DNA from 2 places in the Leifsonia sp. KNZ13-11D genome. Region 2 is predicted to be linked to the other one. Evidence: predicted binding sites of a transcription regulator. Region 2 holds the regulator's gene; the other holds the start of a gene.
What was found. Region 2 encodes HrcA, which represses chaperone genes, less so after heat shock. Its sites were predicted from a motif close to TTNGCACTCGNNNNNNNCGAGTGCNAA; they were not measured.
Positions count from the first base shown of each region.

Region 1: the regulator HrcA is predicted to act here: its motif matches at 1,993-2,019, upstream of ACR9Y5_RS02935 (Hsp20/alpha crystallin family protein).

Region 1 covers NZ_JBPGWU010000001.1:573,830-579,996, reverse strand. The annotation lists gene ACR9Y5_RS02945 (phytoene desaturase family protein) at 1-1,001, shown strand, start outside; gene ACR9Y5_RS02940 (SRPBCC family protein) at 1,004-1,447, shown strand; gene ACR9Y5_RS02935 (Hsp20/alpha crystallin family protein) at 1,494-1,925, opposite strand; gene ACR9Y5_RS02930 (Dps family protein) at 2,106-2,681, shown strand; gene ACR9Y5_RS02925 (GNAT family N-acetyltransferase) at 2,773-3,258, shown strand; gene ACR9Y5_RS02920 (IclR family transcriptional regulator) at 3,313-4,071, opposite strand; gene hutH (histidine ammonia-lyase) at 4,163-5,701, shown strand; gene ACR9Y5_RS02910 (urocanate hydratase) at 5,818-6,167, shown strand, end outside.
Region 2 covers NZ_JBPGWU010000001.1:1,917,940-1,924,106, reverse strand. The annotation lists gene ybeY (rRNA maturation RNase YbeY) at 1-66, opposite strand, end outside; gene ACR9Y5_RS09620 (PhoH family protein) at 74-1,168, opposite strand; gene ACR9Y5_RS09615 (histidine triad nucleotide-binding protein) at 1,155-1,511, opposite strand; gene ACR9Y5_RS09610 (16S rRNA (uracil(1498)-N(3))-methyltransferase) at 1,553-2,281, opposite strand; gene dnaJ (molecular chaperone DnaJ) at 2,288-3,403, opposite strand; gene hrcA (heat-inducible transcriptional repressor HrcA) at 3,459-4,481, opposite strand; gene ACR9Y5_RS09595 (DUF4870 domain-containing protein) at 4,639-5,157, shown strand; gene ACR9Y5_RS09590 (DUF4870 domain-containing protein) at 5,253-5,636, shown strand; gene hemW (radical SAM family heme chaperone HemW) at 5,629-6,167, opposite strand, start outside.

The DNA of each region.
Region 1 (6,167 bases), 1.3 Mb from region 2:
CGCTGCTCGCCGGCGTCTTCGCGCACACCACCCTTCCCCTGCCGAGCGTCGCGGGCGCCGCAGCGGGGCTGACCCTCGCGACGTATGCGCACGCCCGCGGCTGGCCCATCCCGGTCGGCGGGAGCCAGGCGATCGCGGACGCGATGGTCGCCGACCTGGAGGCGCACGGCGGCGAAATCGTGACCGGAACGCCCGTGGAGTCGCTCGCCGACCTCCCGGACGCGCGCGTGGTCGTCTTCGACACCCACGTCAAGGTCGCCGCCCGGCTGGGTGAGGACCGGCTGCCGGCCGGCTACCTGCGGCACATCGACCGGTTCCGCACCGGCAACGGTGTGTTCAAGGCCGACTTCGCCCTCTCCGGCCCCGTGCCGTGGACGAACCCCGAACTCGCCGAGACCGCGACCGTCCACCTCGGCGGTTCCCGGCGCGAGGTGGCGCGTGCCGAGAACCAGGTCGCGGCCGGACGGCAGAGCGACCCGCCGTACGTGCTGCTCTCCCAGCCCTCCCTGTTCGATCCCACCCGCGCACCGGCCGGCAAGCACGTGATCTGGGCGTACACGCACGTCCCGCGCGGTTCCACGGAGGACCGCACGGAGGCGATCATCCGGCGGATCGAGCACTTCGCTCCCGGCTTCCGGGATCTGATCATCGGGACCTCCACCCTGACGGCGGTCCAGATGGAGCAGCACAACCCGAACTACATCGGGGGAGACATCTCCGCGGGTTCGCCGGACTTCGGCCAGCTCGTCGCGCGCCCGGTGCTGAGCTCCGATCCGTGGCGGATGCCCGGCCGGGGACTGTACCTCGCGTCGGCCTCCGCGGCTCCCGGACCCGGCGTCCACGGTCTCGGCGGCTACTACGCCGCCCGCAGCGCGCTGCGCCACGAGTTCGGGATGACGAGGATGCCGAGTCTCGCCCCTGAGCCCGGTCAGACGTTCACGCCGTCCGGCCCGTCGCTCATCCCCGATGCCATCCTTCCGCCGACCCCCCGGGAGCCGTGATCATGTCCGTCAACGTCCGCCGTATGGCCTGCTCGCCCGAGCAGGTGTTCTCCGTCCTCGCCGACGCCTGGGTGTACCCGACCTGGGTCGTCGGCGCCTCGCGGCTGCGCGCCGCCGACGACCGCTACCCGGCTGTCGGGTCGCGCCTGCACCATTCGATCGGCGTCTGGCCGCTGGTGCTGAACGACGAGACGCGTATCGACGAGTGGGACCCGCCCCACCGGATGGTGCTCGAGGCGAAGACGCGTCCGTTCGGCTCCGAGCGGGTCATCATCGAGGTGAAGCCGCGCGGCAACGGCGGGAGCGTCGTGCGGATGGTCGAGTATCCGCACACGGGGATCGTCACGCGGATCCCCGGGGTTGTCGCGGACGCGCTGCTGCACCTCCGCAATGCCGAGACGCTGAGGCGTCTCGAGTGGGTGGCGCGGGGGCGCGCCGCCGCCTGACGGAGCGCCCCCGACTCTGTGCGCGGCCGGTCAGCCGGCCCGCCCGTCAGCCGGCCGACACCGCCCGTGCGCCGCTCTCGCGCGACGACTCCACCGCGATCTTGCGCGGCTTCGCGCGCTCCGCGATCGGGATCATCACGCTCAGCACACCGTTGTCGTACGACGCGGTGATGCCGTCGGGATCGACGTCGTCGCCGATCGTGAACTGTCGCATGTAGGCGCCGTACGGGCGCTCCTGCGCGAGCCACCGGGCGCCGTCGCGGTCGGCGGCGCTGCGCACGGCGCGGATGGTCAGCAGGTGGCCGTCGACGTCCACGTCGACCGATGCCGGGTCTGCGCCGGGCAGGTCGGCGTTGAGGATGTAGCGGTCACCCTCGCGGAAGAGGTCCACCGGCATGATGCGCGGCTGGTGGCTGGTGTCGAAGATGCTCTGCGCGATCCGGTCCAACTGGGAGAAAGGATCGAACGACATGGCCATTGGATGTACCCCTTTCTTCAATTGAGCTGGTGAGAGGCGGAATGCCTCCCGCTTTCGACCACAGATTTTAGCACTCTGTGCTGGAGAGTGCCAAGGGTTTCGGCGGTCGTCAACCCGGTTCCGTGAGTCGCTCGGGCGGCCTACCGTGCGTGGAGTCCATCGACCGGAAGGGACCCCACCGTGGCCGCAAGCCAGACCAAGACGAGCACCAAGAAGAGCACTCCGAAGGCGCCGGCCGTTCGCCGCACCGCCGCCGTCGGCGTCGCGCCGACGCGTCGCGAGCACGCGGAGCACGGCTTCGTCGCCTCGGCCGAGCTCGCCCAGAACCTCCAGCGCGTGCACGTCGATCTCATCGAGCTGCACCTGCAGGGCAAGCAGGCGCACTGGAACGTCGTCGGACACAACTTCCGCGACCTCCACCTGCAGCTCGACGAGATCGTCGAGGCCGCCCGCGAGTTCAGCGACGACGTGGCGGAGCGTCTGCGTGCGCTGCATGCGACGCCCGACGGCCGCAGCGCGACCGTCGCGGAGCAGACCAGCCTGCCGGAGTTCCCGAACGGCGAAGTCGACACGACCGAGACCGTCGACCTCATCACCGAGCGGTTGGAGGCGGTCGTCCGCACCATGCGCGATGTGCACGACGACGTCGACGAGGAGGACCCCACCTCGGCGGACCTCCTGCACGCCATCATCGAGCGCCTCGAGCAGTTCGCCTGGATGGTCAGCGCCGAGAACCGCACGCCCAGCCGGGCCTGAGGGTTGCGGGCGGTGGATGCGGCGGGTCGCGCCCACCGCATCCACCGCCCCGCGTAACCCCACCGTCACACCGCGCGGCTAGCATCGACGCATGCCGATCGACGTCCGCGCGGAGCAGCCGCGCCAGCCCGAGGTGGAGGAGCTGCTCCGCCTCAGCGACGAGTTCGCCTTCTCGCTCTATCCGGCCGAGAGCTGCTACCTGCTCGACGTGTCCCAACTGGAGCGCGACGGGGTCACCGTGTTCGTGGCCCGGGTGGACGGTCGCGCGCTCGGCATCGCGGCACTGGTCGTCGGCGATCCCGCGGACGGCTCGGCTCCCCGGGCCGAGTTGAAGCGGATGTTCGTGCACGAGGATGCGCGCGGGCGCGGTCTCGCCCGACTGCTCCTGTCGGCGATCGAGCGGGCGGCGGCCGACGCAGGTGTCGCGGAGCTGCGACTGGAGACGGGCCCGCTGCAGCACGCCGCGATCGCCCTGTACGAGCGATCGGGGTACACGCGCATCCCGAACTTCGGCCCCTACGTGGGCGATCCGTACTCCGTCTGCTACGCCAAGCCGCTCCCGGTCCCGGCGTCCTGAACCGCCGCGCGCGGCCGCCGCTCCGGGCTGCCGCCCGCGATCGCCGCCCGCCCCTCAGCTGCCCCGGATGCGGCGCGAGAGCTCGGCCGCGGCGTCGCGCACTCGCGCGGCGAGCGCATCCCACCCCTCGGGCGCCACGTTCTCGCGCGGGAAGGTGACGGCGATCCCCGCCGCAGGCCAGCCGGCATGGTCGCGTACCGAGACCGCGACCGAGGCGAGGCCGGGGGTGACCTCGCCGTCCTCCGTCGCATAGCCGCGCTCGCGGGCCTCGGTGACGACGCGACGCAGCTCGGCGTAGGAGTGCGGCCCCGCGCCGGTGCGGTCCTCGAATGCTCCGGAGTCCGGGTAGAGCGCCCGCAGCTGCTCGCGGGGAAGGGTGGCGAGCAGCGCGCGTCCACTCGCCGTCAGGTGGGCTGGGAGGCGCACACCGACATCGGTCACCAGCCGGGGGCGCCTCGGCGCGCGCTCCTCGACGATGTAGACGACGTCGCGGCCGTGGAGCACCGCGACGTGACCCGACTCGCCGATCGCGTCGACGAGCGCCGCGACGATGGGACGCCCGAGGCGGCTCAGCGGCTGCTGCCGCGAGAACCCGCTCGACAGCTCGTATGCCGCGACACCCAGACCGTACCGCCGCGCTTCGGGGAAGTGCAGCACGAAACCGTGCTCGGTCAGCACGGCGAGCAGGTGGTACACGGTCGAGCGCGGAAGGCCGAGGGCCGTGGCGATCGCCGCGGCCGGGGCGGGCCCGCGCTGGGCGCCGAGGTAGCCGAGGATGCGCAGCGTGTTCTCCGCCGCCGGAACTTTGCTCATCGCATCCTCCTCGGCCCTGCGTCTGGGATCCCGGACACCGAGCAGCCTACAGCCGAGGTGCAGCAGGACGCCCTGGCGCGATGATCGGAACATGCTCCAGACCCAGACCTCCGTCACCGTCGGCGCCGGTCCGCTGACCATCGCCGACGTCGTCGCCGTCGCGCGCCACGACGCGCCGGTCGCCCTCGATGCTGACGCTCTCGCGGGCGTCGCCGCATCCCGCGCCATCGTCGAGGCCCTCGCCGACGACACCGAGCCGCACTACGGCATCTCGACCGGATTCGGCGCCCTCGCCACCACGTTCATCCCGGCCGACCGCCGCGCCCAGCTGCAGGCGAGCCTCGTCCGATCGCACGCCGCCGGCTCCGGCCCCGAGGTCGAGCGGGAGGTGGTGCGCGCCCTCATGCTGCTGCGCCTCTCCACGCTGATGACCGGACGGACCGGCGCGCGTCCGCACACCGTCGAGACCTACGCCGCCCTGCTCAACGCCGGCATCACGCCGGTCGTCCACGAGTACGGCTCGCTCGGCTGCTCGGGAGACCTCGCACCGCTCGCGCACTGCGCACTGGCCGCCATGGGCGAGGGGCGTGTCCGGGTCGACGGGGAACTGCAGGACGCCGCGGACGCGCTCGCTGCCGCGGGCATCCCCCCGGTCGTCCTCGCCGAGAAGGAGGGCCTCGCCCTCATCAACGGCACCGACGGCATGCTCGGGATGCTCGCGCTCGCGATCCACGACCTGCACGGGCTGCTGACCGACGCCGACATCGCCGCGGCGCTCAGCGTGGAGGCGCTGCTCGGCACCGACGCCGTCTTCGCGGACGACCTGCAGCGGCTACGGCCCCAAGCGGGCCAGGCGGTCTCGGCGGCGAACATCCGGACCATGGTCGCCGGCTCCCCGATCGTGGCGAGTCACAAGGGACCGGAGTGCACCCGCGTGCAGGACGCGTACTCGCTCCGCTGCGCTCCGCAGGTGCACGGCGCGGCCCGCGACACGCTCGCCCACGCCGAGCTCGTCGCCGAGCGCGAGCTCGCGTCGGCCGTCGACAACCCGGTGCTGACGCTGGACGGAAGGGTCGAGTCGAACGGCAACTTCCACGGCGCGCCGGTCGCCTACGTGCTCGACTTCCTCGCGATCGCGGTCGCCGATGTCGCCAGCATGTCCGAGCGCCGCACGGACCGCTTCCTCGACCCGGCGCGCAACCAGGGGCTGCCGCCGTTCCTCGCGCACGAGGTCGGCGTCGACTCCGGTCTGATGATCGCCCAGTACACCGCGGCGGGCATCGTCTCCGAGCTGAAGCGGCTCGCCGCGCCGGCATCCGTCGACAGCATCCCCTCGTCGGCCATGCAGGAGGACCACGTGTCGATGGGATGGGCGGCCGCCCGCAAGCTGCGCCGCGCGATCGACGGCGTCACCCGCGTGATCGCGATCGAGGCGATGACCGCCGCGCGCGGCGCCGACCTGCGCGCGCCGCTCCGCCCCGGCCCCGCGACCGGCGCCGTCATCGCGACCCTGCGCACCGTCGTCCCGGGCCCCGGGCCCGACCGCCACCTCTCCCCCGAGATCGAGGCCGCCACCGACCTCGTCCGCACCGGCGCCCTCCGCGCCGCCCTCCCGACCCCCCTCCCCTGACCCACCCTCCCCACCGTCGAGTACACGATTTGTGCACGGTTTCACCGCGAAAAGCGTGCAGTTTTCGTGTACTCGACGGAGGGGGCACAGCACGAACGCCGAAAGGACGTAACACGATGGATGGAGCACGAAGGGTGCGCGCGGCGCGCGGGACGGAGCTCAGCGCGAAGAGCTGGCAGACCGAGGCGCCGCTGCGCATGCTCATGAACAACCTCGACTCGGAGGTCGCCGAGCGGCCCGACGACCTGGTGGTCTACGGCGGCACCGGCCGCGCAGCCCGCAGCTGGGAGGCGTTCGACGCGATCGTCGCGACCCTGCGCGATCTGGAGGCGGACGAGACGCTCCTGGTTCAGTCCGGCAAGCCGGTCGGCGTCTTCCGCACCCACGAGTGGGCGCCTCGGGTGCTGATCGCCAACTCCAACCTGGTGGGCGACTGGGCGACGTGGCCGGAGTTCCGCCGGCTCGA
Region 2 (6,167 bases):
CGCCAGCCGCTGCAGGGCGGCCTCGTCGACCTCGATGGTCGACTCGTTGTTGATCTCGATGCTCACTGCGGCCCTATCGTCGCTTCGGGAGGTGGTCGCGCGGCGTGCCGCTGCGGCGCTCGGCGCGGTTGGCGAACTCGGCCGCCTGTTCGCGCTCGTGGTGCCGCGCCTGCTGGCGCGCGTCGTACTCGGTGTAGGCGTCGACGATCCGTCCGACCAGGCTGTGCCGCACCACGTCTTCGCTCGTGAGCCGGGCGAAGTGGATGTCGTCGATGTCGTTCAGCACGCGGGTCACCAGCCGCAGACCGCTGGCCGAGTTGGGCAGATCGATCTGGGTGATGTCGCCGGTGACGACCATCTTCGAGTTGAACCCGAGCCGCGTCAGGAACATCTTCATCTGCTCGGGCGTCGTGTTCTGGGCCTCGTCGAGCACGATGAAGGAGTCGTTGAGCGTGCGACCGCGCATGTACGCGAGCGGGGCCACTTCGATCGTCCCTGCCGCGAGGAGCTTGGGGACCAGTTCCGGGTCCATCATCTCGTTGAGCGCGTCGTAGAGCGGGCGCAGGTACGGGTCGATCTTGTCCGTCAGCGTGCCGGGCAGGTAGCCCAGCCGCTCCCCCGCCTCCACCGCCGGTCGGGTCAGGATGATGCGGTTGACCTCTTTGCGCTGGAGCGCCTGCACGGCCTTCGCCATCGCCAGGTAGGTCTTGCCGGTGCCGGCCGGGCCGATGCCGAAGACGATGGTGTTGTGGTCGATCGCGTCGACGTACTGGCTCTGGCCGAGGGTCTTCGGGCGGATGCTCTTGCCGCGAGCCGTGAGGATCGCCTGCCCGAGCACGTCGGACGGGCTGAGGTTGAGGTCGGTGCCGAGCATGCGGGCGGAGCTGGTCACCTCGGCGGCCGAGAGCTCCTGGCCGTTCCGGACCATCTGCAGCAGCTCCTCGACGAGCCGCTGCGCTGCGGCCACCTGAGCCGGGTCTCCGGCGAGCGTGATCTCGTTGCCGCGCACGTGCACGTTGACCAGGGGGTACTGCCGCTCGAGCGTGGTGAGCAGCCGGTCCTGCGGCCCGAGCAGGCGCACCATCTGCACACCGTCGACGCTCAGGTGCGCCTCGGCGGCGTTGCCCTCGGGCAGCGCTCCGGGGGCGGTGGAATCAGAGTTGGCCAAGGCGTCCTTCCTCGAGCTGACCGCTCAATACGTGCGCGTGGACATGGAACACGGTCTGGCCCGCGCCCCGTCCGGTGTTGAAGACGAGACGGAAATCGCCGTCGGAGTGCTCGGCGGCGAGCTTGTTCGCCGTCGCCACGAGCTCCGCGAGCAGGTCGGGGTCGCCAGCGGCGAGCTCCGTCACGTCGCGGTACTGCTCGGTCTTGGGGACCACGAGCAGGTGCAGCGGCGCCTGCGGCGCGATGTCGCGGAACGCGATGATGCGCTCCGAGTCGTACACCACGTCGGCCGGGATCTCGCCCGCGATGATGCGGGAGAAGATCGAACGCTCCGTCTCTGCCATGCCTCTATCCTATTCGCGCCCGCCGACAGCGCGGCGGGCGTTCACCAGCGGCGGAGCGTCGCGTTGAGCACGGCGAGGGCGGCTGGTCCCGCGGTCGAGGTGCGCAGCACCGTCCCGCCGAGACGCACGAGCTCCGCACCCGCGTCCCGGAGGATAGCCAGCTCCTGCGGCGCGATTCCGCCCTCCGGCCCGACCACCAGCACGAGGTCGCGGCCGTCGGGCGCGACGCCGGTCAGAGGCTCCTCCGCGTCGGGTTCGAGCACGAGAACGCGCGCGGTCGCGGCCCGTGCGGCGATCTGCTTCGTCGTCGCCAGCTCGCCGACCTCCGGCGTCCAGGCGCGGATGGACTGCTTCGCCGCCTCCCGGACGATCGAATTCCAGCGCTCCCGGCCCTTCTGCACCTTGGCGCCCTCCCAACGCGAGACCGAGCGGGATGCGGACCACGGCACCACCGCATCCACCCCGAGCTCCGTCGCCGCCTGGATCGCGAGCTCGTCGCGGTCGCCTTTCGCCAGGGCCTGCACCAGCGTGATCGCCGGCGCCGGGCGCTCGACGCGCGAGACGGCCTCGACGTCGATCGTCAGCTCGGTGTTCGTCGCGACCAGCACCTCGCCGGACGCGACCAGTCCCCGGCCGTTGCCGATCAGCACGGACTCGCCGGGCCGGGTACGGTTGACGGTCGCGGCGTGCTTCGCCTCGGCGCCCGTCAGCGACAGGCGCGCTCCGACCTCGACGTCGTCGAGGTCCTCGCGCACGTACAGGGACGCCATGAGGCGCTACAGGTTGAGGAACCGGTCGCGGAGCTTCGCGAACAGCCCCTGCTGGAAGTGCGCGAGCGAGGGCTCCTGCGCCCTGTGGGACGCCGCGAACTTCTTGATCAGCTCCTTCTCCTTGTGGTCGAGCTTGGTGGGCGTGACCACCTGGATGCCCACCCGCAGGTCGCCTCGGCCGCTGCCGCGCAGGTGGGTGATGCCCCGGTCCTTGACCGTGACGATGTCGGCGGACTGCGTGCCGGGCTTGAGTTCGAGGCGGATGTCGCCGTCGAGGGCCTTCACGTTCGCGGTCGTGCCGAGGATCGCATCCGTCATCGAGAGCTCGAGGGTGCAGAGCAGGTCGTCGCCGTCGCGGCTGAACACCTCGTGGTGCTTGACCTTGATCTCCAGATAGAGGTCGCCATTGGGGCCACCGGCGGGACCGGCCTCGCCGCTGCCCGGCATCTGCAGACGCAGGCCGGTGTCGACGCCGGCCGGGATGTCCACCGGCACGGTGCGGCGTGCTCGCACGCGGCCCTGGCCCTGGCAGGTGACGCACGGCGTCGCGATGACGGTGCCGTAGCCGCGGCAGGTGCCGCAGGGGCTCGACGTCATGACGTTGCCGAGCAGCGAGCGCACCGAGCGCTGGATGCTGCCGGTCCCGTGGCAGATGTCGCAGGTCACCGGCTGCGTGCCGGGCTGGCAGCACGAGCCGTTGCAGGTCTCGCAGACCACGGCCGTGTCGACCTCCAGGTCGCGGTGCGTGCCGAAGATGACCTCGTCGAGGTCGACCTCCACCCGCAGAAGGGCGTCCTGACCGCGCTCGCGGCGCGACCGCGGCCCGCGTCCACCGGTGGCGCCACCGCCGAAGAACGTCTCGAAGATGTCGCTGAAACCGGCGAAGTCGGCGGTGCCCGCGCCGCCGCCGAATCCCCCGGAGCCGCCGAGGTCGTACTGCTGCCGCTGCTGCGGGTCGCTGAGCACGTCGTAGGCGTGCGTCACCAGCTTGAAGCGCTCCTGCGCCTCGGAACTGGGGTTCACGTCCGGGTGCAGCTCGCGCGCGAGCCGGCGGTACGCCTTCTTGATCTCGTCGGGGCTTGCGTCGCGCTCGACGCCGAGGACTTCGTAGTGGTCGGCCACGTGGGCTGTTCCTTCTTCTTTCGTCGCGTGTGGTGATCGAGGGCTGCCGGGCGGCCTACTGGTCGCTGAGCAGCCGGGAGAGGTAACGGGCCACGGCACGGACCGCCGCCATGTTGCCCGAGTAGTCCATGCGGAGCGGTCCGAGCAGGCCGACGCGGGCGACATCCGACCCCGCCGCACTGTAACCGCTGGAGAGGACGGATGCTTCCGTCAGGCCGAATCCGGCGTTCTCGCGTCCGATGCTGACCGCGACCCCGTGCTGGTCGGAGGCCATCTCGTCGAAGAGCCGCAGCAGCACCACCTGCTCCTCGATCGCCTCGAGGACCGGGGTGATGGTGCCGGGGAAGTCGAGCTCGGTGCGCACGAGGTTCGCGGCGCCCGCCATGACGAGCTTCTCCTGGCGGTTCACCGCGATCTGGTCGAGCAGGGCGCTGACGACCGGCTCGACGAGGGCGCGTGTGCGCTCGGTGAGAGCGCCGGGCAGCTCCCGCAACCGCGTGGTCGCCTCGCCGAGGGTGAGGCCCGCCGCGGCGCCGTTGATCGCACCGCGGATCTCGGCCACGTCTTCGTCGCTCAGCTTGGCGACCGGCTCGATGACACGCTGCTCGACCGCTCCGGAGTCGGTGATCAGCACGCTGAGGAGCCGCCGCGGGCCCAGCGCGACGAGCTCGATGTGCCGGATGCGGGAGCGGGCGACCGACGGGTACTGCACCAGCGCCACCTGGCTGGTGAGCTGGGACAGGAGGCGCACCGTGCGCGAGAGCACGTCGTCGAGGTCGACGGACTGGCCGAGGAAGGTCTCGATCGCCGTCCGCTGCGCCGGCGTCAGCGGTCGCATCTCGGCGAGGTGGTCGACGAAGAGGCGGTACCCCTTGTCGGTCGGCACGCGCCCGGAGGAGGTGTGCGGGGCCGCGATCAGCTCCTCCTCCTCGAGCAGCGCCATGTCGTTGCGGATGGTCGCCGCCGAGACGCCGAAGGAGTGCCGCTCCACGATGCTCTTGGAGCCGACGGGCTCGCGCGACGCCACGTAGTCCTGGACGATGACGCGCAACACTTCGAGGCTGCGTTCCGAGACCATGTCCGCCTCCCGTCGATCTATTAGCACTCGCGGATCCTGAGTGCCAATCCTACCGCGCGGAAACGCCCGCCGGATGATTGCTGGCTGAGACGCGTCGGCAGTACCGTATGGGCACCGGTTCGACCCGCTCGCAACCGATCATGAAAGGGTTCCGCAGATGACAGACCCGAACCAGCCCACCGACCCGGCAGGCGGCGTCCCCCCGCAGCAGCCCGGAGGCGTGCCGCCGCAGCAGCCGTACGGCAACGTGCCGCCCCAGCAGCCTTACGCGCAGCCGGCCGGCGCGGGACAGCAGCCGTACGCCGCCGCCGGAGCCGCACCTCTCGACCCCGCCCAGGACAAGCAGTGGGCGTCGTTCGCCCACCTCGGCGGCATCCTCTGGTTCCTTCCCTCGCTCATCATCTGGCTGGTCTTCAAGGATCGCGGCCGGCTCACCGACCAGGAGGCCAAGGAAGCCCTCAACTGGCAGATCACCTGGATCATCGCCTGGGTGGCGTCGCAGATCATCGGGATCATCATCGGCAGCTTCACCTACGGCATCGGCTACCTGCTCTTCGGCCTGCTCATCCCGTGGGCGCTGTACATCCTGAACCTGGTGTTCTCGATCCTCGGCTTCGTGCGGGTGAACAGCGGCGGCACCTACCGCTACCCGGTCAACTTCCGCTTCATCAAGTAGCAGGTCGCGCGTTCAGACTCTTTTCAGCCTACGGCGCCGCGCCCTAGGCTGGACGCACCACGTCCACCCCTGGCCAGTCAGAGGAGAACAGCACCATGTCCGCCACACCCCCGCCGCCCCCGCCGCAGCAGCCCTACGGCGGCGGCGCGCCGCAGCTCAGCCCGGCCGACGAGAAGCTCTGGGCGACGCTCATCCAGATCGGCGGCATCCTGTTCAGCTGGATCCCGGCGCTCATCGGCTACCTCGTCCTCAAAGACCGCGGGCCGTTCGTGCGCGCGCACTCCGCCACCGCGCTCAACTTCCAGATCACGATCTTCATCGCCTATGTGGTGGGCTTCATCCTGTCGATCGTCGTGATCGGAATCTTCATCGTCCTCGCCGCGTGGGTGCTGAACATCGTGTTCAGCATTATCGCCGCGGTGAAGGCGAACCAGGGTGAGTTCTACACCTACCCGGTCGCCATCCGCTTCGTCAGCTAGCGGTCCGTTCCGCGGCGTCGTCGGCCAGCAGCCGGCGGACCACCGCGTCGGCCAGGAGCCGCCCCCGCAGGGTCAGCACGATCGATCCACGGAGGGCGGCTCGTCCGTCTACCAGGCCGTCGGCGATGAGGGCCGGTACCTCGCGGCGGCCGGCGTCGCCGAGCTCTCCGATGCGCACACCCTCCCGGATGCGGCTGAGCAGGAGGACGCGCTCGACGTGCCGCGTGTCCGCATCCAGCGTCTCGCGCCCCGCCGCCGGGGACTCGCCGGCCAGCACGCGCTGCGCGTACGCGGCAGGGTGCTTGACGTTCCACCAGCGGACTCCGCCGACGTGACTGTGCGCCCCCGGCCCGATCCCCCACCAGTCGTGCCCCAGCCAGTAGGCCAGGTTGTGGCGGGACCGGTGCGCCTCGTCGGTCGCCCAGTTGCTGACCTCGTACCAGTCGTAGCCGGCGTCGGCGAGTCGCTGGTCGGCGAGCTCGTACATGTCGGCTTCGAGGTCGTCGTCCGGTTCCGCCACCTGGCCGGAGC